DNA from 3 places in the Gordonibacter pamelaeae genome. Region 1 is predicted to be linked to each of the others. Evidence: predicted binding sites of a transcription regulator. Region 1 holds the regulator's gene; each other region holds the start of a gene.
The links. The regulator LexA, encoded in region 1, represses DNA repair genes until DNA is damaged. The targets are predictions, from matches to a motif close to CNAACANNTGTTNG.
Positions count from the first base shown of each region.

Region 1 (9,796 bases):
CGTTCGCCTCCGAGCTGCCGACCGCGCGCGAGCACGCATGGGCCGCCTGGCTTCCCATCGCGCAGGGCTGCAACAACTTCTGCTCGTACTGCATCGTGCCCTACGTGCGCGGCCGCGAGAAGTCCCGCCCGCTCGAGGATATCGTGGCCGAGGCGGAGGGTTACGTGGCCGCCGGAGTGAAGGAGATCACCCTTCTGGGCCAGAACGTGAACTCCTACGGTCGCGACCTGTACGGCTCGCCCCGCTTCGCGGCCGTGCTCGATGCGCTCGACGCCACGGGCATCGAGCGCTTGCGCTTCGCGACGAGCCATCCGAAGGACCTTACCGACGAGGTCATCGGCAGGTTCGGCACGCTGCGCTCGCTCATGCCGGCGCTCCACCTGCCCGTGCAGTCGGGCTCCGACGCCGTGCTGGCCGCCATGAACCGCCGCTACACGCGCGCCCACTACCTGGAGCTCGTGCGCAAGCTGCGGGACGTGCTGCCGGAGATCGCGCTCTCCACCGACATCATCGTGGGGTTCCCCGGCGAGACGGCGAAGGACTTCGAGGACACGTACCGCCTTGTGGACGAGGTGGGCTACCACCAGGTGTTCACGTTCATCTACTCCAAGCGCGAGGGAACTCCTGCCGCCTCGGTCGACGATCCCACGCCGCGCGACGTGATCCAGGGGCGGTTCGACCGTCTGGTCGATTTCGTGCAGAAGCGGGCCTTCGAGGCGAACCAGGCCGACTTGGGAAGCACGGTCGACGTGCTGGTGGAGGGCGCGTCCAAGCGCGATGCGGGCCTGCTCGCGGGCAAGAGCCCGAAGAACCAGACCGTGCACGCGCCGCTGCCCGAAGGCACCTCGATCGAGGAGCTGGCCGGCACCACGGTGCGCGTGCGCATCGACGAGGCGAAGACGTGGTATCTGGCAGGCGAGGTGGCGGAAGGCTCCGAGCCGCCCGCGGAGGCGGCGGATGGGCGCTGACCCCGTCGTCTGCATCGTCGGCCCCACGGCCTCGGGCAAGTCCGCCCTCGCGCAGGCCGTCGCCCTCGCGCTCGACGGCGAGGTGGTGAGCGCCGATTCCATGCAGATATACCGGGGCATGGATATCGGCACGGGAAAGCTCGCTCCCGAGGAGCGGCTCGTTCCCCATCACGGCCTCGACCTTGCCGACCCCGGCGAGCCGTACTCGGCGGCCCTCTTCCAGGAATACGCCCGCGCTTGCTTCCGCGACATCGCCGCGCGCGGGAAGCGCGCCGTGCTGTGCGGCGGCACCGGCTTGTACGTGCGCGCAGCCATCGACGCCTACGAGTTCCCGAAGGGCGAGCAAACGGGCAATCCCGTGCGGGAGCATTACAACCGCCTTGCCAACGAGCAAGGTTCCGACGTCCTGTGGGAGCTGCTGCGCGAGCGCGACCCCGCAAGCGCCGCCATCGTGCCCGCCGCCGACGTCAAGCGCGTCGTGCGCGCCTTCGAGCTGCTGGAGGAGGGCACGAGCCTTGCCGAGCAGCGCGCGAAGCTGGCGGACATCCCGCAGCTCGTGCCGGCATGCTTCGTCGGGCTGTCCGTGGAGCCGGCGGTGCTCAACGCGCGGATAGACGCGCGCGTGGACGGCATGTTCGACGCCGGCCTTGTGGACGAGGTCGCGCGCCTGCTGCAGGGCGGGTTCCGAGACGGCATCACGGCCCCCCAGGCTATCGGGTACAAGGAGGTCGTCGCCGCCCTGGACGGCGAGACGACGATGGAGGAGGCCGCCACGCGCATCAAGACAGCCACGCACCGCTACGCGAAACGGCAGCGCACGTGGTTCCGCAAGGATAGGCGCATCCGCTGGATCGACGCGAACGAGCCCGACGTCGCGGCGCAGGCGGCCGAGGCGCTGGACGTGCTGGGAGACGCTGTTGCCTGAGCGTTTCCGTGACAGGGTGGACTTGTGGTATGATACGGTTCCGCAGGCCGGCCCTGCCGAAGAGCCTTCAAGATCGGAGCACCTATCATGCAGACAGCACACGCGTTTCTCTAGCGGTTGCGACCGCGCCCGACTGTCTTCGCACGCCGCCGTCAGTACCGGTGTGCCTGTTCCTGCCTCGAAAGGTTGGCTCCATGTCTGAATTCGAATCCGTTATCACGCGGGGCATGACCCCTGTATCCGAAGAGCGCCGCGAGAAGGCCGTGCTCGTGGGCGTCGACCGCCCCGGCGCCTCCTGGCCGCTGGCCTCTTCTCTCGCCGAGCTCGAGCGCCTCGTGGACACGGCGGGCGCCGACGTTGCGGCCGTCACCACGCAGAAGCTCGACGCGCCGAACCCGCGCACGTTCGTCGGCTCGGGCAAGGCCGAGGAGGTAGCCGAGCTGGCACGCGCCCACGCGGCCGACCTCGTGGTGTTCGACGACGAGCTCACGCCCTCCCAGCAGTCGAACCTCGAGAAGGTGGTGGGCAAGGACGTGAAGGTCATCGACCGCACGGCGCTCATCCTCGATATCTTCGCGCTGCATGCCACCAGCAAGGAGGGCCGCCTGCAGGTGCGGCTCGCCCAGAACGAGTACCTGCTGCCGCGCTTGCGCGGCATGTGGGCCCACCTGGCCTCGAACCGCATGGGCGGCGGCGTGGGGTCGCGCTTCGGCGAGGGCGAGAGCCAGCTCGAGGTCGACCGCCGCATGGTGCGCAAGCGCATCACGTCCATCAGGCGCGAGCTCAAGCATCTGGCCGAGGTGCGCGCCATCCAGCGCGAGAGCCGCTACGAGAGCGGCATGTTCAAGGTGGCGCTGGCCGGCTACACGAATGCCGGAAAGTCGAGCCTGCTCAACCGCTTGACGAATGCGGACGTGCTGGCCTACGACAAGCTGTTCGCCACGTTGGACTCCACTACGCGCAAGTTCGAGCTGCCTGAAGGACGCGAGATCACCGTCACTGACACGGTCGGGTTCATCCAAAAGCTGCCGACCACGCTCATAGAGGCGTTCAAGTCGACGCTCGACGAGATAACGGGCGCCGACCTGGTGCTGCACGTGGTGGATGCGTCGTCGGACGAGTACGAGGCTCAGATCGCCGCAGTCGAGGACGTGCTCGGGCAGATCGAGGCGCAGGACCTGCTCCGCGTGCTCGTGTTCAACAAATGCGACCTGCTCGACGGGGAGCAATGCGGCGCCCTCAAGGCGCGCCACCCGCAGGCACAGTTCGTGTCGGCGGCGACGGGGGAGGGCATTGCCGAGCTTGTCGGGCATGTCGCCCGCGTCGCCTCGGCGCAGGACGAGCATCTCGACGTGGTGATCCCCTACAACCGGGGCGACCTCGTCTCGGTGGCGCACGAGCGTTGCCATATCCTGTCCGAGAAGCACGAGGAGGACGGCACGCACCTCGTCATGCTGGCAGCTCCGTCCTTTGCCGGCCTGTTCCGTCCCTACGCGGCGGAGAAGGACCGTTAGGCGCGTCCCTTCCGGGAAGCTGCGAACTGCTTGGTTAGAGTAACTCTAACCAAGCAGTTCGCGACCGAACGACGCGATCTCGGATCGCCGGCCAGTCCTGGGACGAACGGGCTCCCTCTTTCCAAGGCCGGCGTTTCCCCTGCAGGGGCCGTACCCCGACAGGGCGCGGCGCTTCTCCGGCGGAGCACCGCAAGGCGCCGCCTACAGGCGTCGGAACACCGCCACCACTTTGCCCGCGATGGAGCAATCGGTGGTGATGATGGGCTCCATCGTCGAGTTCTCCGGCTGCAGGCGGATGTGGTCGGATTCCTTGTAGAAGCGCTTGACCGTCGCGCCGTCGTCGATGATGGCCACGACGATGTCGCCGTTGTTGGCGACGGGCTGCTCCTTCACCACCACGTAGTCGCCGTCGTTGATGCCTGCCTCGATCATCGATTCGCCCCGCACCGACAGCAAGAACGACGGCGCGTCGCCCACGATGTCGGTGGGGAGCGAGATGGTGTCGGTGATGTTCTCCTCGGCCAGGATGGGGGAGCCGGCCGCCACGTTGCCCACGAGCGGCACGTTCACCACCTTGTTGAAGCTGGGCTTGACGACGTTGGAGGCGCTTTCCGTGTCGCCGAGCGGGTAGGTGAGCGCGATGGAGCGCGACTTGAGCGGATCGCGCTTGATGAGCCCCTTCTCCTCAAGCGCCTTGAGGTGCACATGGACCGTCGAAGGGGAGGAAAGGCCCAGGCTCTGGCAAACCTCGCGCACGGTGGGACCGTAGCCCTTCTCGCGGATGCACTCCTCGATGCAGTCGAGCACTGCCTTCTGACGCTTCGTCACTTTGTCGGACATGCCCCGTCCTTTCCCTTGAACGAACAAATGTTTTAATTACGTATTGACATGAACTTTTGTTCGTCCTATTATATATGCGAACAAAGGTTCTACGCAAGGGCTAGGAGGCAGAAAGATGAAGAATTTCGAGATGCGGTACCCCCTCGACGGCACGTCGGCCCTGCAGCCGGAGTTCGGGCATGTGCCTGCAGCTGGGGCTATCATCGAGTTTCCCGGGGACGTTTCCCAAGGCGCTTGCGCGTCGTCTGCGCACGCGCAGAGACCATCGTCTGCAGCGCATCGTGCGCACGCCCACTACGGCGCTCCGGAAACGGTGCGGGCCCTTCACCGCGGCAGCGTAGCCGGGTGCGCCTACGGCCGCGTGAGGCCGTGGCAGGGCGCCCTGGCGGGATGCGTCTTCTCCCTCTTTGCCTTCGTCAGCATTTTCATCGGCCTCTAACGGCCTTGGAATACCCACAGATGCTGCGTTTCTGTGGCTGCGAGGCGCCCCCGCCACCCCGGGGGCGCCCCCATTCCGTCGGAGGGGCCTTCCTCCCTGCGGGTCCGTGTGGTAGACTTCCGCTTAGATCGATAGTCCAGACAGGCTGCCGCAGACGGCGCCTTCGAAAAGGAGACAAGGAACATGAGGTTTTAACGAAAGCCTTCGGACACCCGACAGGTCATGCAAGCTATGCACCGGGTGCGCTTTCGTTGCCGTTCCTTGATGTTCCCAGCCCTGCCCTCGCTGCCGCGTCGGCATGCGGGCGACCAGCGCGAAAAGCATCGCTTCCGGTGCCTCTCAAAGGGAGGCCCCTCCATGTTCGTTTCAGCCCACCATCTTACCTATGCCTACGATGGCGCCGATGCCCTGGCGCTCGATGACGCGTCTGCCGTGTTCGCCCCCGGCTGGACCGGCGTGGTCGGCCCGAACGGGGCCGGCAAGAGCACGCTGCTCAAGATTGTCTGCGGGGTGCTCAAGCCGCAGAAGGGGAGCGTTTCACCGCAGGTCGCTGGCTTGTTCTGTGCCCAGTCGACGGATGCTGCGCCCGCGGGCCTCGAGGAGTTCGCCTGCGACTACGGGCCCAAGGCCGTGCGCCTGCGCTACCTGCTCGGCATCGACGACGCGTGGCTGTGGCGCTTCGACACGCTGTCGCACGGCGAGCGCAAGCGAATCCAGATAGCATGCGCCCTGGCGGCCGATCCCGTGCTCCTTGCGCTCGACGAGCCCACGAACCACCTTGATGCCGACACCCGCGATCTGGTGGCGCGCACGCTCGCCGAGTATCGGAGGACGGGCCTGCTCGTATCGCACGACCGCGCGCTGCTCGACGGTTTGGCCACCTCGTGCGTGTTCGTGGACCAGGGGCGCGCCGTTACCGTGCCCGGCTCGTACTCCCAGGCGAAGGAGCAGATAGACCTGCGCCGGAGGACCCTGGCAGAAGAGCGGGCCAACGCCCGCCGCGAGCTGGGCCGCCTCAAGGCGGAAACCACCCGTCGGGAGGGAGTGGCAGCCCGCTCGGCCGCACGGCGATCGGCCCGCCATCTCGACCGGCACGACCACGACGGGCGCACGAAGGTCAAGCTGGCCATCTATTCCGACCAGGATGGCAAGGCCGGGCGGCTCTCGTCGCAGATGGGGAAGAAGCTCGAGCGCGCCGAGAAACGGGTGTCCGAGGCGCATACCGCGAAGGTGTACGAGGGCGCGCTCTGCCTCGACGCCGAGCCCTCCCCACGCAAGGTTCTCGTTCACCGCGAGGCCGGGTCCTTGGCGCTGGGCGGGGGGCGCATGCTGCACCATCCGCAGCTGTACGTGGGCAACACCGACCGCATAGGCCTGGTCGGCAGGAACGGCGCGGGCAAGTCTACGCTGCTCGCCGAGGTGCTGCGGCAGGTGCCGGAAGAGGGCGTGGTGCTCGTTCCCCAGGAGATAGGGTGCGACCAGGCGCGCGACCTGCTTGCCTCCGTGAAGGTCCTCGAGCCTGCCAGCCGCGGGCGCCTGCTCTCCATCGTCGCCCGGCTCGATTCGCCGCCGACGCGCATCCTGGAGGGAGACGACCTTAGCCCCGGCGAGATGCGCAAGCTCCTGCTGGCTTAGGGCCTGATGGGGCGTCCTCATCTCATTGCCATGGACGAGCCGACGAACCATCTGGATATCCGCTCCGTCGAGGCCCTGCAGGACGTGCTGGCCGACTGCCCCTGCGCCCTGGTGCTCGTATCCCACGACGAGCGCTTCCTGGACGCGCTCACCGCAACCCGTTGGATGTTCGACGTCGACTGCGCCGAAGGGGGAGGGCTGGGCGACACCCACGTGAGGGTGAAGCTGTGACCCTTTCCCCGCTGCTTGGCTGCAGGTGAGGTTGCAGGCTCGTGCAGCTTCGGAACCGCCCCCTGATTCTGCAGGGGGCGGTTTTTTTGCAGGGATCGACGATGCGGATTGAACCACAATATCTTGTATGCTAGGCTGAGCCAAAATCGAGCAAAGGAGCCTTTCATGCGCTGTCCTTCCTGCGGAAACCTCGAATCGAAAGTGGTGGACTCGCGCCCTTCCGAGGATGGCACGGCTATCCGGCGACGTCGCGAATGCCTCGATTGCGGTCGCCGCTTCACCACCTACGAGCGCTTGGGCGAGAACCCGCTCATCGTCATCAAGGCCGATGGGTCCTCAGAGGCCTACGACCGCCAGAAGCTCATGCGCGGCCTGCTCATCGCCTGCGGGAAGCGGCCTGTCTCGCCCGAGCAGATAGCGTCGCTCGTCGACAGTATAGAAACCGAGCTCCGCAACGCCTCCTGCAACGAGATCAGGTCGAAGGAACTCGGGGACATGGTGCTCGTGCGCCTGGCGAAGCTCGATGACGTGGCCTACGTGCGGTTCGCAAGCGTCTACAAGGATTTCCAGAATGTGGAGGAGTTCGCCGCCGCCCTCGAGGGGCTGCGCTGATGGAGCGCCTTGCGATCCCCCTCAAGGCGCTCGACGCCGAGCTTACGGTGCCTGCCTGCGCCTACGCGGGCGATGCCGCCGTCGACCTGCGCTCGACGGTCGACGAGACGCTGCAGCCCTTCGAGCGCAAGCTCGTGCCCTGCGGCATCGCCGTCGCCATTCCGGCCGGCTACGCCGGTTTCGTGCTGCCGCGCAGCGGTTTGGCCGCGAAGCACGGGATCTCCCTCGTGAACGCACCGGGGCTCATCGACAGCAACTACCGTGGCGAGATCAAGGCCATCCTCGTCAACCTCGACCCGCGTGAGCCTTTCGAGATCAAACGGGGAGACCGCATCGCGCAGCTGGCCATCATGCGCGTGGCCGAGGCCGTGTTCGAGCCGTGCGAGGATCTGCCCGCCACCGATCGAGGGACCGGCGGGTTCGGCAGCAGCGGCATCGGCGCATAGCGGCTCCGGGTAGGCCGAGGCTTTCATATTGCACTTAGAGTTACTCTAAGTTAAAATCATTTTTAGTTAGAGTAACTCTAAGCACGTACTCAAGTCGACTTCCGAGGAGGCCTATGGGCGACGAGGGGCGAAATAGCCGGATCGCCGACGTTCCGGCAACGCAAGCCGATCCGATCTACGGCATCGGCGACGTTGTCGCCTTGACGGGAATCTCGGCTTTCACCATCCGCTATTACGACAAGTGCGGGTTCTTTCCGAACCTTCACCGCGACAAGCGCGGCGTGCGGACGTTCTCCGAGGCCGACGTTGCCCAGCTGCACCTGGTCGAGGCGCTCCGCAAAAGCGGCCTGTCCATCGAGGGCATCCAGTACTTCGTGCGCCTCTGCAGGCGTGGCGACACCACCCGGGCCGAGCGCCTGTCGATCTTGCGGGCGCAAGAGACCGTGCTCGAGTACCAGCGCGAGGAACTCGACGAGAGCCTGAAACGGCTCCATGCCGCTACGGTGGATTTGGAGGCCGCGGAACGCTCCCAAGAACACGGCATGCTATAGTGCGTGGGCGAAGCGCAAGAAAACGCCCTGTTTCCATGACCTAGGACTCATCGAAGGACAAGATGGGGCCTTAGAACGGCTCTCAGAGCCTCGTTTATAAAACCGCAGGTCAGAGACGCGAAATTTTGATAGATTGGACGCAATCGACTATGGATGACCAAAATCAGCCCCCCAAGCCGCCCGGATACCCCGAACCGCCCAACCAAGGCCCGAGGCTGCGGCCCAACGAGCGCGACGTTCGCGACCTGAAGGTTGCCCAGAACCTCGTCATGGTGGCAAGCATTGCCGGACCCGTGTCTTTGTTCGTTGGAGGCGTGTTCCTCGCAACTGCCGGACTGGTGTGCGCCGTCATCGCGCTCAAGAAGCTGAACGCCTTGTCTACCAGGTTGACCGATGTCGCCGCGCCAGCGAAGCGACTCAAGCGGTCTTGCATAATCGGCATCGTCGTATGCAGTATCGCGCTGGTGTTGAACGCGGTTTCCGCGTACCTTATGTACCCGGCCGTGCTCGAAGCCCTCGAATCCGGCGATTACGGAAACCTCGCACCCGGCACCGACCTGTGCACAACCCCCAAAGGCAACTCAACCTGGGGCTAACACCGACAGCACTACCCCACGTCAACCTCGACCCGCGTGAGCCTTTCGAGATCAAACGGGGAGACCGCATCGCGCAGCTGGCCATCATGCGCGTGGCCGAGGCCGTGTTCGAGCCGTGCGAGGATCTGCCCGCCACCGATCGAGGGACCGGCGGGTTCGGCAGCAGCGGCATCGGCGCATAGCGGCTCCGGGTAGGCCGAGGCTTTCATATTGCACTTAGAGTTACTCTAAGTTAAAATCATTTTTAGTTAGAGTAACTCTAAGCACGTACTCAAGTCGACTTCCGAGGAGGCCTATGGGCGACGAGGGGCGAAATAGCCGGATCGCCGACGTTCCGGCAACGCAAGCCGATCCGATCTACGGCATCGGCGACGTTGTCGCCTTGACGGGAATCTCGGCTTTCACCATCCGCTATTACGACAAGTGCGGGTTCTTTCCGAACCTTCACCGCGACAAGCGCGGCGTGCGGACGTTCTCCGAGGCCGACGTTGCCCAGCTGCACCTGGTCGAGGCGCTCCGCAAAAGCGGCCTGTCCATCGAGGGCATCCAGTACTTCGTGCGCCTCTGCAGGCGTGGCGACACCACCCGGGCCGAGCGCCTGTCGATCTTGCGGGCGCAAGAGACCGTGCTCGAGTACCAGCGCGAGGAACTCGACGAGAGCCTGAAACGGCTCCATGCCGCTACGGTGGATTTGGAGGCCGCGGAACGCTCCCAAGAACACGGCATGCTATAGTGCGTGGGCGAAGCGCAAGAAAACGCCCTGTTTCCATGACCTAGGACTCATCGAAGGACAAGATGGGGCCTTAGAACGGCTCTCAGAGCCTCGTTTATAAAACCGCAGGTCAGAGACGCGAAATTTTGATAGATTGGACGCAATCGACTATGGATGACCAAAATCAGCCCCCCAAGCCGCCCGGATACCCCGAACCGCCCAACCAAGGCCCGAGGCTGCGGCCCAACGAGCGCGACGTTCGCGACCTGAAGGTTGCCCAGAACCTCGTCATGGTGGCAAGCATTGCCGGACCCGTGTCTTTGTTCG
Region 1 is NZ_PPTS01000003.1:451,185-460,980, forward strand. Features, by position in the region: gene miaB (tRNA (N6-isopentenyl adenosine(37)-C2)-methylthiotransferase MiaB) at 1-968, shown strand, start outside; gene miaA (tRNA (adenosine(37)-N6)-dimethylallyltransferase MiaA) at 958-1,893, shown strand; gene hflX (GTPase HflX) at 2,088-3,407, shown strand; gene lexA (transcriptional repressor LexA) at 3,609-4,247, opposite strand; gene C1877_RS07065 (ATP-binding cassette domain-containing protein) at 5,044-6,321, shown strand; gene C1877_RS15680 (P-loop NTPase family protein) at 6,328-6,552, shown strand; gene nrdR (transcriptional regulator NrdR) at 6,718-7,164, shown strand; gene dut (dUTP diphosphatase) at 7,164-7,610, shown strand; gene C1877_RS07080 (MerR family transcriptional regulator) at 7,724-8,161, shown strand; gene C1877_RS15685 (hypothetical protein) at 8,311-8,757, shown strand; gene C1877_RS15690 (dCTP deaminase/dUTPase family protein) at 8,844-8,939, shown strand; gene C1877_RS07095 (MerR family transcriptional regulator) at 9,053-9,490, shown strand; gene C1877_RS15315 (hypothetical protein) at 9,640-9,796, shown strand, end outside.

Region 2 (9,796 bases), on a different contig from region 1:
TGGACCGCTACGGGCACGACACGGGCAACGAGAAGCAGAACGAGGCGCTGCACAACCAGGGCGTCACGCTCATCGGCGTCTCGCAGTTCAACGCGCTGGCCGAGCTCGTCGGCCGGCCCACGGTGGAGGTGGGCGAGGGCGGCTACGCCGTGAACAACACGCTCGACGCCATGAAGGCGCTTTCGGAGGCGCTCGCCCGCAAGGGCGAGACGGTCACCGTAGGCGGGCGCGTGCTCGAATCGGTGGGAGAGCTGCGCAGCCAGCCGCTCGAGGACACCACGTTCGCCGCGAGCGGGGCGGAGCTCATCGTGCCCGATTCGGTGATCGACGCCCTGCGCGCCCAGGGGGCGGTTCCCGAGCAGAGCATCCTCAACCTCATGTACAAGACGGGCCGCGTCGAGGGCGACAAGCTGCTCGGGCAGATGCTCGCCGAGGCATCGCCCGCGAACCCTGAGGTGGCGGCGTCCGGCTGGACGTTCAGCCCGAAGCCCTGGCCCGTGACGCTGTCCTTCACGGCCGAGGAGGTGCTCGTCCAGTCGAGCGGCATGAACCTCATGATCTCGTACCTGGCGCTCTACATCGGCTTCGTGTTCCTCATCGCCACGGCGGCGGTGCTTGCCATCCAGCAGCTGTCCGAGGCCAGCGATTCGCTCGCGCGCTACCAGGTGCTCGCCGAGATCGGCTGCGACCGCCGCATGATCTTCCGGTCGCTGCGCGCCCAGGTGCTCGTGTACTTCCTCGTGCCGTTGGCGGTGGCCGTGTGCCATACCGTGTGCGCCGTGGGCGTCATCAGCGACTCGGTCATCTCGCAGCTGGGCGTGTCGGTGCTCGAGCCGGCCCTCATGACCGGCGCCCTCGTGGCCGTGGTGTACGGCGCCTACCTGCTGGTCACGTACTTCGCCAGCAAGGGCATCATCCGCGCCGCGCTCGGCAAGAAGCTCGTGGGGTAGGGAAGGGGGGCCATCCGCCGCGGCGAGGGATAATCCCCCTCGCCGGGCGGCGGCGGTTCTGCTAGGATGCTCTCCATGGAAGACTCGCCGAAAACCGCCAAGCGCCGCGAGCGCGAGAAGCGCACCATCTCGCAGATGGTGGCGCTGTACTGCGCCGGCAACCATGCGCCCGCCGACCGCACCGGGCGCGCGCACTGCGGCGAGCCCGTATGCCCGGCGTGCGCGGCCATCGATGCCTACGCGGTGCTGCGCACCGAGTGCTGCCGCAAGATGGACGTGAAGACGTCGTGCGAGGAGTGCGGCAACCACTGCTACGCTCCCGAGAAGCGCGAGGAGATCCGCGCCGTCATGCGCTACGCAGGCCCGCGCATGCTGGGAAGGCACCCGGTGGCGGCCGTGAGGCACCTGCTGGGCCGCTGAGCGCCCGCGCGCGGCGGATCAGAACGTGAACAGCTGCCGCACCTCGATATCGAGGGCGTCGGCGATCCGCCCAAGGTCGTCCAACCCCACGCTGACGCGGCCTGACTCTATCCTCCAGATATGCGATTTGCTGCTGCCCACCATGAGGGCCAGTTTGTGCTGTGACAGGCCCTGGGCTTCTCGGCGGTCTCTGATGGCAGCGCCGAGGCGCAATCTTTTTTGTTCCGGATTCATTTTCTCAGGGTATTCGGTATAATCGTCTTGACGGCTTCATATATGAAGCCGTCAAGACGATGTGCACGAACGGTTGCCGCACGTTCGCCCGCACTGCCTGCCCGGTCGCCGATGCGTCGCGCGGGCGGCGCGGGGGCGTCTGCGGGATGAAGGGGGACAGGTGGTCGGAAAGCTCGGACGGGGGCGGCAGTGCGGCAAGGACGCGGCATTCGCAAACGCGGTGAGCACGCTCTACGCGAACATCGGATTCATGGGAGTGGACGACCCGCTGTGCACGGTCGTCGTCACCAGCACCGTGCCCGAAGAGGGGAAGTCCACGATAGCGCTCGCCCTCGCGCGCGCCATGGCGGCGTCGGGCAAGCGAACGCTCTTGCTGGAATGCGATCTGCGCCGCCGCTCGCTCGCACGCATGGCAGGCGTGCGCCCTGATATCGGCTGGGGGGCTGTGGCCGTGGGTGACGCCGCGTTGCGCCGGGCGGTGTCGCCCGCCGGCGGAGAGAACCTGTTTCTGCTCGATGCCGAGCCCGACCTGCCCAGTCCTGCGGACCTGTTGGATTCGGCGCGTTTCCGTGCGCTGTTCGACACGCTGGCGCGCACGTTCGACTATGTGGTGGTCGACACGCCGCCGGTCGGCGCGTTCGTCGATGCGGCCGTGGTCGCATCGCAGGCGGATGCAACGGTGCTGGTCGTTCGCGAGGGCTACGTACGCGGTGAGGGCGTGGCTCGGGCATGCGCCCAACTCGAGCAGGCCGGCGCGAACGTCGTGGGCGTTGCCATGAACTTCTGCAGCTCCTCGCCCAGTCCCGAAGGGCGCTGACGGCCGGCTCCCGCATCCGTTTCCCAAACGTTCTCTCCCGCATACCATGCCCGTTCCGTTCGGGGTACAATGCTCGAAGCGGCTTAGCGCCGACGAACGAGACGGAAGGGCGGGCATGCTCGACAAGGTTGACGCGCTGTTCGCGCGCTTGGAGGAGGTCATGGCGTTCCAAGCCATCCGCCAAGGGCTCATCCTCACCATCCCCGTCCTGCTGGTGGGGTCGTTCTGCCTCATCTTCCTCAACCTGCCGCTCGAACCCTACCAGGACGCCCTTGCCGGCGCGCCGCACATCGAGGGCCTGCTCAACTTCGTGTACAACGCCACCATGGGCATCTTCTCGCTCTACGTGGCGGTGGCCGTGGCGCTGCGCTACGCGAACGCCTGCGCCGAGCGGCACGGTGCGTTCTTCATCCAAGGCGCGCCTTTCGCCGCCCTTGCGGCCTACCTCATGTCGGTGGGCTTCGGCGCGGAGGGCTTCGACCTCGTGGTGCTCAGCACGCGCTCGCTGTTCATCGCCATCGTGTGCGGGTTGGCGTCATCCGTGCTGTACTGCAGGCTCGTGCGGCTGCGCCGTGCTCCCGCGTTGTACGGCGACACCCTTGACAACGTGTTCAACCAGGCCGTGTCGGGGCTTCTGCCCATCGCGGCGGTCATCGCGCTGTTCGCGGCGCTCAATGCCGCCGTGGCGGCCCTCACGGCCTCGAGCTGCATCGAGCAGCTGTTCTTCGACGGCGTGAGCGCGCTCTTCCCGCTGGCCACGGCCACGCTGGGCAGCGGGCTTCTGTACCTGCTCCTGAACAACGTCATGTGGTTCTTCGGCATCCATGGCGGCAACATGCTCGACAGCGTGGCGCAGAGCGTGTTCGTGCCCGGCACGGCCGCCAACGCGGCGGCGCTCGCAGCAGGCGGCGAGCCCGTGCAGATCGTGACGAAGACGTTCATGGACGTGTTCGCCTCCATCGGCGGTGCCGGTGCGCTGCTGTCGCTGCTCGCGGCTATCCTGCTGTTCGGCCGCCGCAGGAGCGCGCGGCGCCTCTCGGCGTTCGCAGCCGTGCCCATGTGCTTCAACATCTCCGAGATCATGCTGTTCGGGCTGCCGGTGGTGTGGAACCCGGCGCTGTTCGTGCCGTTCATCGTGGTTCCCCTGGTGAATATGGTGGTGGCGTACGGCGCCATGGCGGTCGGCCTCGTGCCGCCCGTGGTGGTGGACGTGTCGTGGACCACGCCTCCCCTGGTGGGCGGCTACGTGGTTACGGGCTCGCCCGCCGGAGCCGTGCTGCAGCTCGTGTGCATCGCGCTCGGCACGGTGCTGTACCTGCCGTTCTTGCGCCGCTACGAGCGGTTGGCCGACGATCACGCGCGGGTGCAGTACGAAGCGTTGCTCGCATCGTTCCAGGACGACGAGCGCGCCGGGCGCTCGGTGGAGCTCGTGGCGGCCGCGGGCTCGCTGGGCGCGGTGGCCCGCTCGCTCGCCGAGGACGTGCGGGCCGCCGTGGGCGCGGGGGCCTTCGAGCTGCGCTACCAGCCGCAGTTCGACGTCGCCGGCCGCGCCGTGGGCGCGGAGGCGCTCCTGCGCATGGAGCATCCCGTGTACGGCTGGCTCTACCCGCCGCTCGTGATAGAGCTGGCAAAGGAGGCCGGCGCGGGCGGCGAGCTCGAGCGCGCCGTGTTCGAGCGGGCGCTCGCCGATGCGCAGGCCGCAGAGGCGCTCGCGCATGCGGGGGAGCTCGACCCGGGCTTCAGCGTGAGCGTGAACGCCACGGCCACGATGCTCCAGGACGAGGAGGCCGTCGGCTTCGTCATCGACGCCTTCCTCGCCCGCGGGCTCGACGCCGGCCGCGTGGTGGTGGAGGCCACCGAGCGCGAGGCGCTGCTGTGGGACGCGGGCGCGCATGACCTGCTGCGCCGCGTGGCGGACGCGGGCATGCGGCTCGCCATCGACGACTTCTCCATGGGGCGCACCTCGTTCCAGTACCTGGAAACCAGCGTGTTCTCCGTGGTCAAGCTCGACGGGACCATCGCCAAGGGCGTGATGGAGAACGAGCGCTACGCCGAGATCGTCTCGTCCATCGCCGACCTCTCCGAGCACTTGGGCTTCACCGTGCTCGCCGAGTACGTGGAGACGGCCGAGCAGCGCGACGTGCTGAAGATGCTCGGCTGCTCCCTGTTCCAAGGCTACCTCTATGCGCCGGCGCTGCCCTTCGACGAGATGGTGGAGCGCGCACGGCTGGACTAGGGGCAGGTGCCGCCGCCACCCCTCCCGGCGCGCCGCAACGGCGGAAAGCGAACGAATTGTGCGCATCGTTTGAACGCTCGGACACGAACGTATGTTTTCGCTGGCTCTTTCCGCGCGCTGCGCTAGAATGAACGATTGCACGGAAATGATAGTTTTCCGGTAGCCTAATTTGCAACCCCCGACGCGCGCCGCCGGGCCCGGCTGCCGGCTGCGGATGCGCAAGAGAAAGAGCGATAAGCCACATGGGACAGAACGCCATCGTCATCAAGGGTGCCCGCGAGCACAACCTCAAGGACATCGACCTCATCATCCCGCGCGACGAGCTCGTGGTCATCACGGGCCTCTCGGGCTCGGGCAAGTCGTCGCTCGCGTTCGACACGATGTACGCCGAGGGTCAGCGCCGCTACGTGGAGAGCCTCTCCAGCTACGCGCGCATGTTCCTCGGGCAGATGAGCAAGCCGGACCTGGACAGCATCGACGGCCTGTCGCCGGCGGTGTCCATCGACCAGAAGACCACGTCCAAGAACCCGCGCTCCACGGTGGGCACCACCACCGAGATCTACGACTACCTGCGCCTGCTGTTCGCGCGCGTGGGCGTGCCGCACTGCCCCGAGTGCGGGCGCGTCATCAGGAAGCAGACCACCGACCAGGTGACCGACGAGATACTGTCCCTGGCGCCGGGCGCGAAGGCCATCGTCATGGCGCCGGTGGTGGCGGGCCGCAAGGGCGAGTTCACGAAGCTGTTCGCCGACCTGCAGAAGGAGGGCTTCAGCCGCGTGCGCATCGACGGCGAGATCCTGAAGCTGGAGGCCGAGCCGCTCACGCTGAACAAGAAGATCAAGCACTTCGTCGACGTGGTGGTGGACCGCGTGCAGCTGAAGGAGAGCGCCACGAGCCGCATCGCCGAGGCGGTGGAGCTGGCCACGAAGCTGGCCGACGGGCGCGTGCTCGTGCAGGTGCTGGGCGACGACGGGCAGCCGCTCGGCGAGGCGGGCGGGCAGTCCTCCGGTGCGAAGGGCGGCCTGGGCGAGGGCGAGCACATCTTCTCGCTCGCGCTCGCGTGCCCCGAGCACGGCCACTCCATGGACGAGCTGCAGCCGCGCGACTTCTCCTTCAACGCGCCCTACGGCGCCTGCCCCGACTGCCTGGGCATCGGCAGCCGCGAGGAGGTGGACCCCTCGCTCGTGGTGCCCGATCCCTCGCTCACGCTGGCCGAGGGCGCCATCGCGCCGTTCAAGACGGGCAACTACTACCCGCAGGTGCTGCGCGCCGTGGCCCATCATATGGGCACCGACGAGAACACGCCGTGGGAGGACCTGCCGAAGAAGGCGACCGACGCGCTGCTCTACGGCTTGGGCGACCAGAAGGTGCGCGTGGACTACGTGACCGTGGACGGCCGCGAGACGTACTGGTACATCGAGTGGGAGGGCGCGCTCGCCGCGGTGCAGCGCCGCTACCAGGAGGCCCAGTCAGACAACCAGCGCGAGAAGCTGTCGGAGTACTTCGCCATCGTGCCGTGCCAGACGTGCGGCGGCAAGCGCCTGAAGCCCGAGATCCTGGCCGTGACGGTGGGGGACAAGTCCATCCACGACGTGACCGAGATGAGCGCGGCCGACTCGCTCGACTACTTCGAGGGCCTGGCCTTCCATGGTGCGGAGGAGCACATCGCCGGCCCCATCGTGAAGGAGATCAAGGCGCGCCTGCGCTTCCTGGTGGACGTGGGCCTGGACTACCTCACGCTCGAACGGGCCACGGCCACGCTCTCGGGCGGCGAGGCGCAGCGCATCCGCCTGGCCACGCAGATCGGCGCGGGCCTCATGGGCGTGCTCTACATTCTGGACGAGCCGTCCATCGGCCTGCACCAGCGCGACAACGAGCGGCTCATCTCCACGCTCGAGCGCCTGCGCGATTTGGGCAACACCGTCATCGTGGTCGAGCACGACGAGGACACCATCCGCAGCGCCGACTACGTCATCGACATGGGGCCGGGCGCGGGCGAGCACGGCGGCCAGGTGGTGGCGGCCGGCAAGCCCGACGAGATCGTGAGGTTCGAGGGCTCGCTCACGGCGGACTACCTTTCGGGCCGCCGCACCATCCCGGTGCCGGAGAAGCGCCGCAAGCCGCGGCGCGGGTCGCTCAAGCTCACGGGCGCCGCGGAGAACAACCTGAAGAACGTGACGCTGGAGGTTCCCTTCGGCACGCTCACCGTGGTCACGGGCGTGTCGGGAAGCGGCAAGAGCTCGCTCGTCACCGACACGCTGGCGCCGGCCCTCGCGAACCGCGTGAACCATGCGCACCGCCGCTCCGGCACGTACAAGAAGATCACCGGCCTGGACAAGATCGACAAGGTGATCAACATCGACCAGAGCCCCATCGGGCGCACGCCGCGCTCGAACCCCGCCACCTACATCGGCCTCTGGGACGACATCCGGGCGCTGTTCGCCAGCACGCAGGAGTCGAAGGCGCGCGGCTACGGGCCGGGGCGCTTCTCCTTCAACGTGAACGGCGGCCGTTGCGAGGCCTGCAAGGGCGACGGCCAGATCAAGATAGAGATGCACTTCCTGCCCGACATCTACGTGCCCTGCGAGGTGTGCGGCGGCGCACGCTACAACCGCGAGACGCTGCAGGTGACGTACCGCGGCAAGAACATCGCCGAGGTGCTGGACATGACGGTGGACGACGCGCTGGCGTTCTTCGAGAACATCCCCGGCATCAAGCGCAAGCTGCAGACGCTGCACGACGTGGGGCTCGGCTACATCCGCCTGGGGCAGCCCGCCACCACGCTCTCGGGCGGCGAGGCGCAGCGCGTGAAGCTGTCGAGCGAGCTGCAGCGCCGCCAGACCGGCAAGACGTTCTACATCCTGGACGAGCCCACCACCGGCCTTCACTTCGAGGACGTGCGGCAGCTTTTGGAAGTGCTCGAGCGCCTCGTGGATGCTGGTAACACGGTGCTCGTCATCGAGCACAACCTGGACGTCATCAAGTGCGCCGACCGCATCATCGACCTCGGCCCCGAGGGCGGCGACCGCGGCGGCACCATCGTGGCCCAGGGCACCCCCGAGGAAGTGGCCCAGGTCGAGGGCAGCTACACCGGCCAGTTCGTGAAGCGCATGCTGGAGGACGGCCGCCTGTAGGTCGACGAGGCGGGCGTGACAGGGGGACGGGGATAATGTCACGCTCTCGGAAGCACTGCGAGCCCCTATCGCATCGAGGAGCGTGACATTATCCCCGTCCCCCCGTCACGCCCCGGTTCCCGCTTTGCGAGAATCTTACCGAATGCCTCCTTTACCTGCCCGCGTGCTCGTGCGACAATGCGCTGCGGCCTTTTCCGGCCGGGAATCCAACGGACAGCGAGGGGAGCGGGTGCAGGTGGCAGAGGCGGGTACGGCTCCGGCGGGGAGCCGGCATATGGCGCGCGGCATCGTGTGCGCGCTGGCGGGCGGGGTGTGCTGGGGCTTCTCGGGCACCTGCGCGCAGCTGCTCATGAACGACTACGGCGCGCCGGCGGAGTGGATCACCTGCGTGCGCATGGTCATCGCCGCCGCGTTCTTCCTGTTCCTCACCGCGGTGCGCGACTGGCGCGACCTCGTGGCCGTGTTCCGCGACCGCCGCTCGCTCGTGCAGATCGCGCTGTTCGCCGTCTTCGGCGTGCTGCTCACCCAGATGAGCTACCTGAACGCCATCAGGTACACGAGCGCCGGCGTGGGCACCGCCATCGAGCAGATCGGCCTCGTGCTCATCATGCTCTACGTGTGCGTGCGCGCCCGGCGCCTGCCGCGCGTGCGCGAGGCGCTGGGGCTGGCGTGCGCGCTGGGCGGCATGCTGCTCATCGCCACGCAGGGCGAGGTCGACCAGCTGGCCATCCCGCCCGAGGGGCTGGGCTGGGGCCTCGTCTCGGCCGTGGCGCTGGCCTTCTACACGCTCATGCCCGTGCACGTGCTGAAGAAATGGGGAGCCATGCTGGTCACGGGGCTGGCCATGCTGTTCGGTGGCACGGCGGCGTCGGCCGTGGTGCAGCCGTGGGCCGTCCCGGTGCAGCTCACCGGCGGCGCGCTGGCGGCGCTCGTGGCCATCGTGCTCGTGGGCACGCTCGGCGCCTACATGCTGTACCTGCAGGGCGTGGCCGACGCCGGCCCCGTGAAGGCGAGCCTGCTGTGCTGCGTCGAGCCGGTATCGGCCATGGTGCTGGCCCTGTTCTGGCTGCACACGCCCGTGTCGGTGTGGGACCTGGCAGGCTGCGGCCTCATTGTGGCCATGATCTTCCTCGTGACCGAGCGGGAGAAGAAGCCGCAGGTCGCAGGCGGATCTGCGGAGCCGGCCGCCGCCGGAGCGGCCGCCTACGACGATCCGCCGCTGTTCGCTGGACGCGCCTCGGTGCTGGGCTACTACACGAGCCGCCCTGCCGTGCGCGAGGACTTCGACCGCGTGTCGGCCCTGCTCGACGCCGGGCACGAGACGTTCGCCGCGCTCGGCATCGACGAGGGGCGCAAGAAGTACCCCTCGGCGCGCCGCCTCATGCACAGCATAAAGAACGGCACGACCCACGTGGTGGAGGACGCGCACGGGCGCATGATAGCCGTGTTCGCCGTGTCGTTCTCGCCTGACAAGAACTACGCGGCCGGCATCGAGGGCGCCTGGCTCACCGACACGGACGCGCAGCCCCAACCCTACGCCGAGCTGCATTGGGTTTCGGTGGCGCCTGCAGCGCGGCGGCGCGGCGTGGGGCAGTTCATCTTGGAGACGGCGGGCCGCATCGCGCGCGCCGGCGGGCGCCGGAGCATCCGCGCCGACGTGTACGAGCAGAACGTGCCCATCCAGAAGCTCTTGGAGAAGCACGGCTACGCGCGCTGCGGCATCCTCTCCATGAAGGATGTGTTCGGCCGTCGGAAAACCCGGGTGGCCTACGAGCGCCTCCTGTAGGCAGCGGCCGCCTGCGCCCGGTTTTGGGCGCATGATCAAAAACGACGTAAAAGGCTCGCCAAACCTCTTTACCGTGGTGGGCTTCCGTGGGACAATGCGCTGATGGATTCTAGGGGGCTCGGCCCCGCGAGACAAGGAGAGGGGGAGGGCCATGGCCGGTCAGGCGGCGATCGCGCAGGCGGCGCCCAGGAAAAGCCATGTGGCACGCGGCATCGCGTT
Region 2 is NZ_PPTS01000007.1:132,912-142,707, reverse strand. Features, by position in the region: gene C1877_RS11800 (FtsX-like permease family protein) at 1-950, shown strand, start outside; gene C1877_RS11795 (nitrous oxide-stimulated promoter family protein) at 1,026-1,370, shown strand; gene C1877_RS11790 (helix-turn-helix domain-containing protein) at 1,389-1,604, opposite strand; gene C1877_RS11780 (CpsD/CapB family tyrosine-protein kinase) at 1,765-2,421, shown strand; gene C1877_RS11775 (PTS sugar transporter subunit IIC/EAL domain-containing protein) at 2,537-4,657, shown strand; gene uvrA (excinuclease ABC subunit UvrA) at 4,900-7,791, shown strand; gene C1877_RS11765 (GNAT family N-acetyltransferase) at 8,066-9,577, shown strand; gene C1877_RS11760 (GNAT family N-acetyltransferase) at 9,729-9,796, shown strand, end outside.
Region 2: the regulator LexA is predicted to act here: its motif matches at 4,742-4,755, upstream of uvrA (excinuclease ABC subunit UvrA).

Region 3 (9,796 bases), on a different contig from region 1:
GCGAACCGCACGACCGCCCCCTCGCGCGCATCGTCCACGCCTAGACGGGGCGCGTAGACGGGCGGCATGCGGAAAACGGGCCGTGCGCCCCCGTTCGCGGCGCACGGCCCGACAAAAGCAAGCGCGCGGCAGGAGCGCGCTAGTCCTTCAAAGCCCCGTACCGGGACTTGTTCAGCACCAGCACGGCCGCCACCATGAGCACGGCGCCCACGACGAGCGAGATCCACGGGTTGCCCGAAAAGCCGGCGATGAGATAGCCTACCAGGCAGATCACGGCCACCACCGACGCGTACGGCAGCTGCGTGGCCACGTGGCGCAGGTGGTTGCACTGCGCGCCGGCCGACGACAGGATGGTGGTGTCCGATATGGGCGACACATGGTCGCCATACACCGCGCCGCCGAGCGTCGCGCCGATGGCCACCAGGAACAGCGGGTTGTCGGCGGGGAACACGCCGATCACTATGGGCAGGATGAGCGCGATGGTGCCCCACGACGTGCCCATGGCGAAGCCGATGAACGCGGCCACCACGAAGATGACGGCCGGCAGCAGCGCGAGCCCCACGCCGATGCTGTTCAAAAAGCCGCTCACGAACTCGCCCGTGCCCAAGAGGTAGCGGCACGTGCCGCCCAGGCTCCATGCCAGCACGAGGATCATGATGGCGCCCACCATGGAGCGCACACCCTCGGAGATGCCCTCCATGTAGCCCGACAGCGTCATGAGCTTGCGCGGCAGGAACATGATGGCGGCCACCACCAGCGACACGCACACGCCGATGCACAGGCCGAACACGGGGTTCTCGCCCACGGCGGTGGCGAAGTCGACGCCCTTGAAGAACCCGCCCGCGTACAGCATGCCCAAGATGGAGAAGATGATGAGCACCACGATGGGCACGATGAGGTCGAACACGCGGCCCTTCTCGGAGATGGCGATTCCCTTGAACTCCTCCACCGCCGTCTGCGCCGCCTCGTCCAGCTCGTCGCGCTCGGCCACCACCGTCTCCATGTTGAACGGAGGCAGCGTGTCGGCGGCCTCGCGGTCGGACAGGCCGACGGTCGCCATGGCCTCGAGCGCGCTGTCCTTCGGCGGGATATCCTGCTTGGAACCCTCGTGCTGGTACTCGGCCTCGGCCACGCGCATGGGGCCGAAGTCCTTGTTCGTGGCGCACATGAAGAACACGAACACGATGGTGAGCAGCGCGTAGAAGTTGTACGGGATGGACTGCACGAACGTGGTGAAGCCGCCCTCGCCCAGGTAGCCGCCCACGGCCACCGCCCACGACGACACCGGTGCGATGATGCAGATGGGCGCTGCCGTGGAATCGATGATCCAGGCCAGCTTCTCGTGGCTGATCTTGAAGCGGTCGGTGACGGGACGCATGACGGCGCCCACCGTGAGGCAGTTGAAGTAGTCGTCCACGAAGATGATGATGCCCAGCACCGCCGTGAGAATCTGCGCCATCTTCGCGTTTTTGATATGCGTGGCCACCCACTCGCCGTACGCGCGCGAGCCGCCCGCGCCGGCTATGACCACCACGAGCGCGCCCAGCAACGCGAGGAACAAGAGCAGCGCCCCGTTGCCGGCTATCTGCTCGGCCATCATCTGCGGAACCATGGTGAACGAGTCCACGAGCTGCTCGAACCCGGCGCCGTTCAGGCTGAACTGGTAGATCACCATGCCGGTGAACACGCCGATGGCGAGCGAGGAGTACACCTCCTTCGTGATGAGCGCCAGCGCCAGCGCCAAGATGGGCGGGATGATGGACCACACCCCTGTGCTGATAAGGTCGAAGCCTTCCATATGCGTCCCCTTCTCCTAGGCGGAACGCATTCGCGCGAAGGTCGTGCTGCGGACGCCCGCGCGGATGCGCAACGATGCGCCCTAGTATACGATATGAAAGCGCCGCGAGCAGCGCGAATACCGCTTTCACGCCCGCACGGCGGCGATCGATCGCGGCGGCTTGCGGCGGCTTGGGGGGGCGGCTGGGACGGCTTAGAGCTGGAGCAGCACGATGGCCGCGAAGGGGAGCCAGAGCGCGAAGATGACGACGAAGGGCCAGCGGTGGGCGTTGCTCACGGCCACGAACTCGCGGATGAACGCCGTGGGCCAGAAGTAACGCGCCGTCTTGCTGCCCACGCCGTCGGCGGCAAGCCCAATCTTGTGTGCGTACTCGGCGGTGCGAAACACATGATAGTCGCTGGTCACCACGGCAGCGCGGTACTGGCCGGCGCCCGAGCGCGCGTCCATGATGGCCTTCGAGTTGCGCAGGTTCTCCATCGTGGTGGTCGAGCGGTCCTCCTCGATGATGGCGTCGACGGGCACGCCGCGCTCCTCCATGAGGTACGCGCGCATGGCCTGGGCTTCGGGAACCTCCTCGTCGGCTCCTTGCCCGCCCGAAGCAATGATGATGGCGCGGCGGGCGCCGGCCTCCCACAGCTCCACGCCCTTGTCGAGGCGCGCGGCCAGGAGCGGCGTGGGCTTCGTGCCCGACAAGCCCGCGCCGTGCACGACGATGTAGTCGTAATCGCGGCGCTTCGGCAGCCGTCGGTACAGCCACGAATACAGCAGCAGCGCCGCGAACGTGAATGCCACGTACGAGCCCTCCATCAGCACGAGCAGATAGAGCGCCAACAGCAGCGGAGGCGCCTGGACAAGCAGCAGCACCGGCCCGCCGACGCAGGCCGCCACGATACCGAACGCCAGCAGCCCCGGCAGCAGGTGCGACAGGCTAAGCCCCTCCCGCTTGACCACCACGAACGTGTTCGCCGTCAGAAACACGACGAGCGCCACCGTGCCGAAAGGGATAGCGGCGAACCCGATGAGCACGAGCCACGGCAGCTCGAATTGGATGGACAAGCCGTAGAATGAGAACAGGCACAGCAGCAGGAAGTACAAGGCGTTGCGGAACTGGCGCGGCTCCTTGCGGTAGTTCTTGACGAACAGGAACCCGAACACCAGCGCGGGGAAGTATATGAGCAGCAGCGTGAGCAGCATGGAGGGACCTTCGTCGGTTGCGGAGGGACAGCACGAGTACTCGATAGTATAGCGTTCGTTGCGCCGCCGTCGCCAAATTGTTCTTTTCGGGCATGGCTAACCGAGCGCGACCAGCGAAAAGCAAATGGCGAGCAAGTGAGAAGCAAGTGAGATTTAGCAAGGGGGCGTGACGGCGCCTAATAGAATTGCCTGATCAGACGAGTGTCGATTCGTTGGACGGCCTTCGAAAGCAGCTGCGGGGCCCAAAACGGGCCCCGCGAAGCAAATGGCGAGCAAGTGAAGCTTATGCCCATGCCGGTTCGTACTTCATGTACCGCGGCGAGGTATTGGGGTCCACAGGCTTGATAAGCCCTCCTTCCGCCGCCTCTTTGATCAAGCGCGATATCTGCGAAGCGTTCGAAGGCTTTAAATCGAAACGTTCGCGAAGGCTTTGATTCGTAGCGTAATCACCCTGTGCATAGCAGATGCACGCATGCCAGTAGCACGCTTCCAATCGTTCTTGTGGGCTGAGGTTTTTGTACGGAACGGCCTGTCGCAGCGATACGCGCATACTCCGTTCCTCCCTGATCTCAATTTTCGGGGCCGGCATGCGGAAGTGTTCGCATGCGCTGATGATCTTGTCCCAACCGCTTCCCGCTTCCTCGCACATATGCAGACGTCGCATGAGGGAGGCCAGCTTCTCGTTGCGGGAACGTGGAGGATCATTCACAATGCGATCCACTTCAACAAGCGGGCTACCCGGATTCGTGAACTCGATGCGATGGTCGAAAAGCTCGATGAGCGGCGCCGCCCCTGTCACCGTGAAGTCTTGATGGATGAGCGCATTGGCAACGAGCTCACGAACGGCAATGGCAGGATACGCCGTAACCGTTGTCCGAAGCGCTCCTTGGATAGTCTCACGAGCAGGAACGAGCGTCATGACGTAGTCGAACAATGCTTCCATGCACACGGCATATCCTTGGTCGAAAGTCCTTTCCTTCAGCATATCGATTCGCCCTCGGCCGCTGTAGAGCATAACGCGCACCGCCTTCCGCTTGACGGTAGGAAAGGCTTCGAGACTTTTCGAGAAGAGGACTGCACCCAGGTTCGTAATGGCAAGCATGCCGTTGTCCTGCCGCTCAAGCATGCCCTCTTCGAGAAAGTAGTGCAGCTGCGCTTCGAGGCTTTCCGGCGCAGTGGTTCCAGACAGCCGGAAATACGCGTTTATGTCCAGAAGCTCGAAGACTTCCTGACCAGACAAATCTTCAATAGCAAGTTGATCTTCGAACACCTCTTTCTGTATCTTCTTCCATAGCTCCGACTCGCGCGTCGAGCCGTGTGCAAGCTTCTGGGTACAGCTTCCCGTGCGGATGTAGACAACGTTGTCGTACTGCACCGGCTGGTGGTAGGCAGGCCAGATCTTCAGCACGACAACGGAAGCACCCTGGTGGACATGTTCGATAAATTCGAAATGTGCGTTGGCGCTCAAATGCTGGCGCAGCCATATCTCAAGTTCCTGGTTACCCTTCTTGCAAGCTTTGGGATTGAATGATGTGCCGACTACTTCATGGGTCTTGTCTTCGATACCCCATACTTTGTAAGCCGCCGATGCGTCATGAAACGCAGCGGCATTGGCAAGCGCGCAGATGTCTTTCGCCTCTTTCTCCGGCTCGGAGAAGTCCTTCTTGAATTCCACGTACTCGGTTTCGTTGGAAAGCTGCCTGAGATTCTCGATGAGCGCGCCGATGTTTTGCATGAGTGTTCCTTCAGCCGTGTTATCAAACTGCACTATATCAGCGAAGCAAATGAAAAGCAAATGACGAGCAAGTGAGAAGCAAATGAGATTTTGAAAAGAGGCCTGATGAAGTTTAACTGAATTGCCTGATCAGATGAGTATCGATTCGTTGGACAGCCTTCGAAAGCAGCTGCGGGGCCCAAAACGGGCCCCGCGAAGCAAATGGCGAGCAAGTGAAACGCAAGCGGAATTCCGTACGCTCGGTTTCCGGCGGCGCTACTCCCCTTCCCCTTCCAGCTCCTGCTCGTACTCGCGGTCGATGGCGCCTTCCACGCGCGGCGGGTCCACCTCGAAGTCCACGCGCTTCGTGAACAGGCTTACCAGCGGCACGATGATCAGCGACAGCACCATGGCGATGGCGCCGCAGTTGATGGGGCTGGCGATGAACGCCGTGCCCACGAACCCGGCGATCATGTTGCCCGTGGTCAGGCCCACGCCCACGATGAAGCTGGCCCACACGGCCGGGCGCGAGATGCGCTTGGAGAACAGCCCCCAGAAGAACGGGCCGAGGAACGATCCGGCCAGCGCGCCCCAGCTGATGGACATGAGCTGCGCGATGAACGTGATGGACGAGTTGTACTGCACGAGCGCCAGCACCGCCGAGATGACGATGAACACCACCAGCAGCACGCGCATGTACGACAGCTGCTTCTTCTCGCTCATGTTCTTCACCAGGTTGTCCTTGATGAGGTCGAGCGTGAGCGTGGACGACGAGGTGAGCACGAGCGACGACAGCGTGGACATGGACGCGCTCAGCACCAGCACGATTACGATGCCGATGAGCAGGTCGGGCAACGTGGACAGCATGGTGGGGATGATGGAGTCGTACACCGGCGTGCCGGCGGCCGTCATCTCCACCTGCCCGCCGTACAGGCGGCCGAACCCGCCCAGGAAGTAGCTGCCGCCCGCCACGATCATGGCGAACACCGTGGAAATGATGGCGCCCTGCTTGATGGCCGGGCCGCTCTTGATGGCGTAGAACTTCTGCACCATCTGCGGCAGGCCCCACGTGCCCAGGCTGGTGAGGATGATGACGCCGATGAGGTCGGGCAGATTCGGCCCGAAGAAGCTGACGAACGGGCCGGCCATTTCGCTGCCCTCGGCCGGGATGAGAGAGAGCGTGGTGATGGCCTCGGTGAAACCGCCGTTGTTCACCAACACCGCCACGATGACCGCCACGATGCCCAGCAGCATGACGATGCCCTGGATGAAGTCGTTCATGACGGTGGCCATGTAGCCGCCCAGCACCACGTAGATGCAGGTGATAACCGCCATGCCGATGACGCACCACTCATACGGCAGGCCGAACGCCATGCCGAACAGCCGCGACAGGCCGTTGTAGACGCTCGCCGTGTACGGGATGAGGAACACGAAGATGATGGCCGCGGCCGCGATGCGCAAACCCTTCGACTGGAAGCGAGCGCCGAAGAACTCGGGCATCGTGGACGCGCCCAGGCGGTGCGTCATCTCGCGCGTGCGCGGGCCGAGCACCCACCAGGCCAAAAGGCTGCCCAGGATGGCGTTGCCGATGCCGATCCACGTGGCGGCGATGCCGTACTTCCAGCCGAACTGCCCCGCGTAGCCCACGAAGATGACGGCGGAGAAGTAGCTCGTGCCGAACGCGAACGCCGAGAGCCACGGCCCCACGTTGCGCCCGCCCAGGATGAACCCGTCGACGGTGCCGGCGTGGCGTCGGCAGTAGATGCCCACGCCCACTGCCACGCCCACGAAAATGAGCACCATGCATATCTTTTCGATCATTGGTAGTTCCCTATCGTCTCATGCGGGCTGCCCCGCCCGCGTTCGCTTTCCGTTGGAGTGCGGGCCGTTGCTCCAGCTTGTTTCACGGGAGACCCTTGCCGCATCATCAGATGATCGTACAAATGTTTCACGTGAAACAGCGCGCTGGAAAGGAGCCCGCGCAGTGGCGCACATGACCTTGCCGGCTGCGGGCGCGCCGCGCCGGGTTCCGACACGTCGCAGCACCACGGGCAAACCCATGTGCTAGAGGTATCGATAGGAATAATAAGGAAGGGCGCGGTAGGCTCCGTCGTCCTGCTGAGCCACCGTGCGCTGCAAGGCAGACGGTGCGAGGCATTCGGAAGCGCGCGGTGCGAAGGCGCGGCATGCAGCCGCGACGGCCAGCTCGAAACGCCAGCGTTCGTCGACGACGATATGTCCCCTCGCAGAATGCATGCGCATACTCTACCACAGTGGAGCGCCTCGGCGAGCGAAAAAGTGAACGGGCCGCCTCGATTCTCTCGCTAGCGAACAAATGTTTCACGTGAAACATTCGGGGCGCACGGGTTGATCGGGCGGGAGCGAAGCGATCCGCCCATGCGCCCGGAGGGCACATAACGGGCTCGCAGGTTGGGCAGGGCGCTCGCCAGAGCGCCCTTTCGCGCCGGCAGGCGCGAAAACCACGGGAGAGCCGCCGCCGGCCGCCCGCAGGGCGGCCTTCGCGCCGCAGGCGCGAAAACGGCCGCGCAGGTTGGTTGGCCGGGGCGTGCCCCGGCCATGCGGCCGGAGGCCGCATAACGGCCGCGCAGGTTGGCGTAGTGAGTCAGCGAGGGCGGCTGAGGTGCCCGAGATTCGTGGGATCGCGGAGGCGACGCGTACTTTGGTACGCGTCGCCTCCGGGATCGCGCGAAGATCGGGTGCCTCAGCCGGCCGCAGCGTCGGCTGGTTCCGTTTGCCGGAGGCAAACGGAACTAATAGCGGCTGTCGAAGATGCGCTTGGTCTTCTTCTCCGAGCGGGGCAGCTCGCCCATGGGGACGCCCTTCGCGTCGGGGGTGCAGCCGCACTTCGCCTTGAAGATGAGGGCCAGCTCCTCCTCGGCACGCTGTTTTGCCTCGCCGTCGAGCGGGGTCTCGAACAGCACGGTGAGCACGTCCTTGCCGCTGATGTTCTCTATCATCACCTGGTACTCCGAGCTCGTGCCGTCGGTGGCGGCGATGACCTCCTCCACCTGCGCGGGGAAGATGTTGCACCCCTTCACCTTGAACATGTCGTCGGTGCGGCCGGTCAACGTGTCGATGCGCGGGTGACGATGCCCGAAGCCGCAGGTGCAGTCGCCGGGGATGATGCGCGTGAGGTCGTGCGTGCGGTAGCGGATGAGCGGCGCGCCCTGCTTGCGCAGCGTGGTGAGCACCAGCTCGCCCACCTCGCCGTCGGGCACGGGGGCGCCCGTCGCAGGGTCGACGATCTCCACGTACACGTAGTCGTCCCACACGTGCATGCCGTGGTGCGCGTCGCACGAGATGCCGATGCCGGGGCCGTACACCTCGGTCAGGCCGTATATGTCGTAGATCTCCACGCCCAGCTCGCTGGCGATGCGCGCGCGCATCTTGTCGCCCCAGCGCTCGGAGCCGATGACGCCCTTGCGCAGGCAGAGCTTGTCGCGGATGCCGCGCTCGGCAATCTCCTCCGCCAGCAGGAGCGCGTAGGAACTGGTGGCGCAGAGTACGGTGGACTTCAAGTCCTGCATCATGCGCAGCTGCTTCTCGGTGTTGCCGGGGCCCATGGGGATGGCCATGGCGCCCAGGTGCTCGGCGCCCAGCTGGAAGCCGATGCCAGCCGTCCACAGGCCGTAGCCGGGGGTGATCTGGATGCGGTCGGTGTTCGTGATGCCCGCCGTCTCGTAGCAGCGCGCGAACTGGATGGCCCAGTCGGTCACGTCCTGCTGCGTGTAGGGCACGATGACGGGCGTGCCCGTGGTGCCGGACGACGAATGGATGCGCACGACCTCCTCGTCGGGCACGGCCTGCAGGCCCAGCGGGTACACGCGGCGCAGATCGTCCTTCTCGGAGAACGGCAGCTTCTCGAAATCTTCCTGGGATTGCACGTCGGACAGGTCAATGCCCTCGAACTTCATGGCGTAGAACGGCGAGCGCGCCTTCAGGGTCTTGAACTGCTCCTTGACGAGCGCGAACTGGTCGGTGGTCAACTGCATGGGAGGTCCTCGTTTCGTTGGATGGCTTGCGGGGTCGCAGGGGTCGCTTCAAGCCCGCCCACGGCGGTGCTTGAAGCTAGAGCCATCGACCAGCCGAAACCACGGCTGGGAGGGAGAAGATGTCGTTCGCGATTACCATGCTTGGTATTCTAGGCGAACGGCCGCGGAATGCAAAGCCGTTTTTTCGTGCGGGACCGGGTGTGCGGGCCGGGTGCGGCGTGCTCCCTTTCCCTACCAGCTGAAGCGTCCCTTGCCGTTGCGCTTGCTGGCATAGAGCGCCTTGTCGGCGGCATGGTACAGGTCGAAGAACGTCTGGTCGCGCGCAACGGACGCCAGGCCGACGGAGCACCCCAGCCTCACGCGCCCGTCCGAGCACGCCGTCCAGCGCTCGACGAGCGTACGCGCCTTCGCCTCGGCCTGCGCGACAGAGAGCGGGCATTCGACGAACGCGGCGAACTCGTCGCCGCCCATGCGCCCAACGTAGGCGTCCTGCGCGAAAACGTCGGAGAGCACATCGGCGAACTCCACGATGACGCGGTCGCCCTCGGGATGCCCGAGCGTGTCGTTCACCAGCTTGAAGTCGTCCAGATCGATCATGAAGAACGTGCCGCCCGAGGCGCCGCGCGCCAGGGCCTCGCACACGTGGCCCTCGAAGGCCACATGGTTGAACAGGCCGGTCATCGGGTCGAGTTCGGCGCGGCGCTCAAGTGCCTTGGAGTACGCGAGCGCGGCGTTCGCCTGCTCCGTCACCGTTTTGGGATAGTATTCGTCGCGGTGCTGGTCGACGTTGGGCGTGGAGTGGTGCAGGTGGGCGAGGAGCCAGCGGTCGCCCTCGCGCCGGAACACCATGCTGAAACGCGTGTCCATCTCCACCAGGAGCGACTTGGGCTCGCTCGGCCTCTCGCGCACCCACAACGTGCCGAATACGAGGCAGCAGCCCTCGCCGAACGGCCGGGCCTCGTAATAGTCGTCGAGTATCTCGAAGGTTATGCCCTCGGCCTCTTCCTGGTCGCGCCCGAGGCCGCCCATGAACGCCGGCAGATTGGGATACATCTCGTGCTTGCCCGTGCCGATGAG
Region 3 is NZ_PPTS01000001.1:59,870-69,665, reverse strand. Features, by position in the region: gene C1877_RS00285 (5-formyltetrahydrofolate cyclo-ligase) at 1-44, shown strand, start outside; gene C1877_RS00280 (Na+/H+ antiporter NhaC family protein) at 140-1,798, opposite strand; gene C1877_RS00275 (YdcF family protein) at 1,991-2,992, opposite strand; gene C1877_RS00270 (ATP-binding protein) at 3,276-4,727, opposite strand; gene C1877_RS00265 (sodium:solute symporter family protein) at 4,983-6,527, opposite strand; gene C1877_RS00260 (phenylacetate--CoA ligase family protein) at 7,478-8,719, opposite strand; gene C1877_RS00255 (diguanylate cyclase domain-containing protein) at 8,951-9,796, opposite strand, start outside.
Region 3: the regulator LexA is predicted to act here: its motif matches at 6,643-6,656, upstream of C1877_RS00265 (sodium:solute symporter family protein).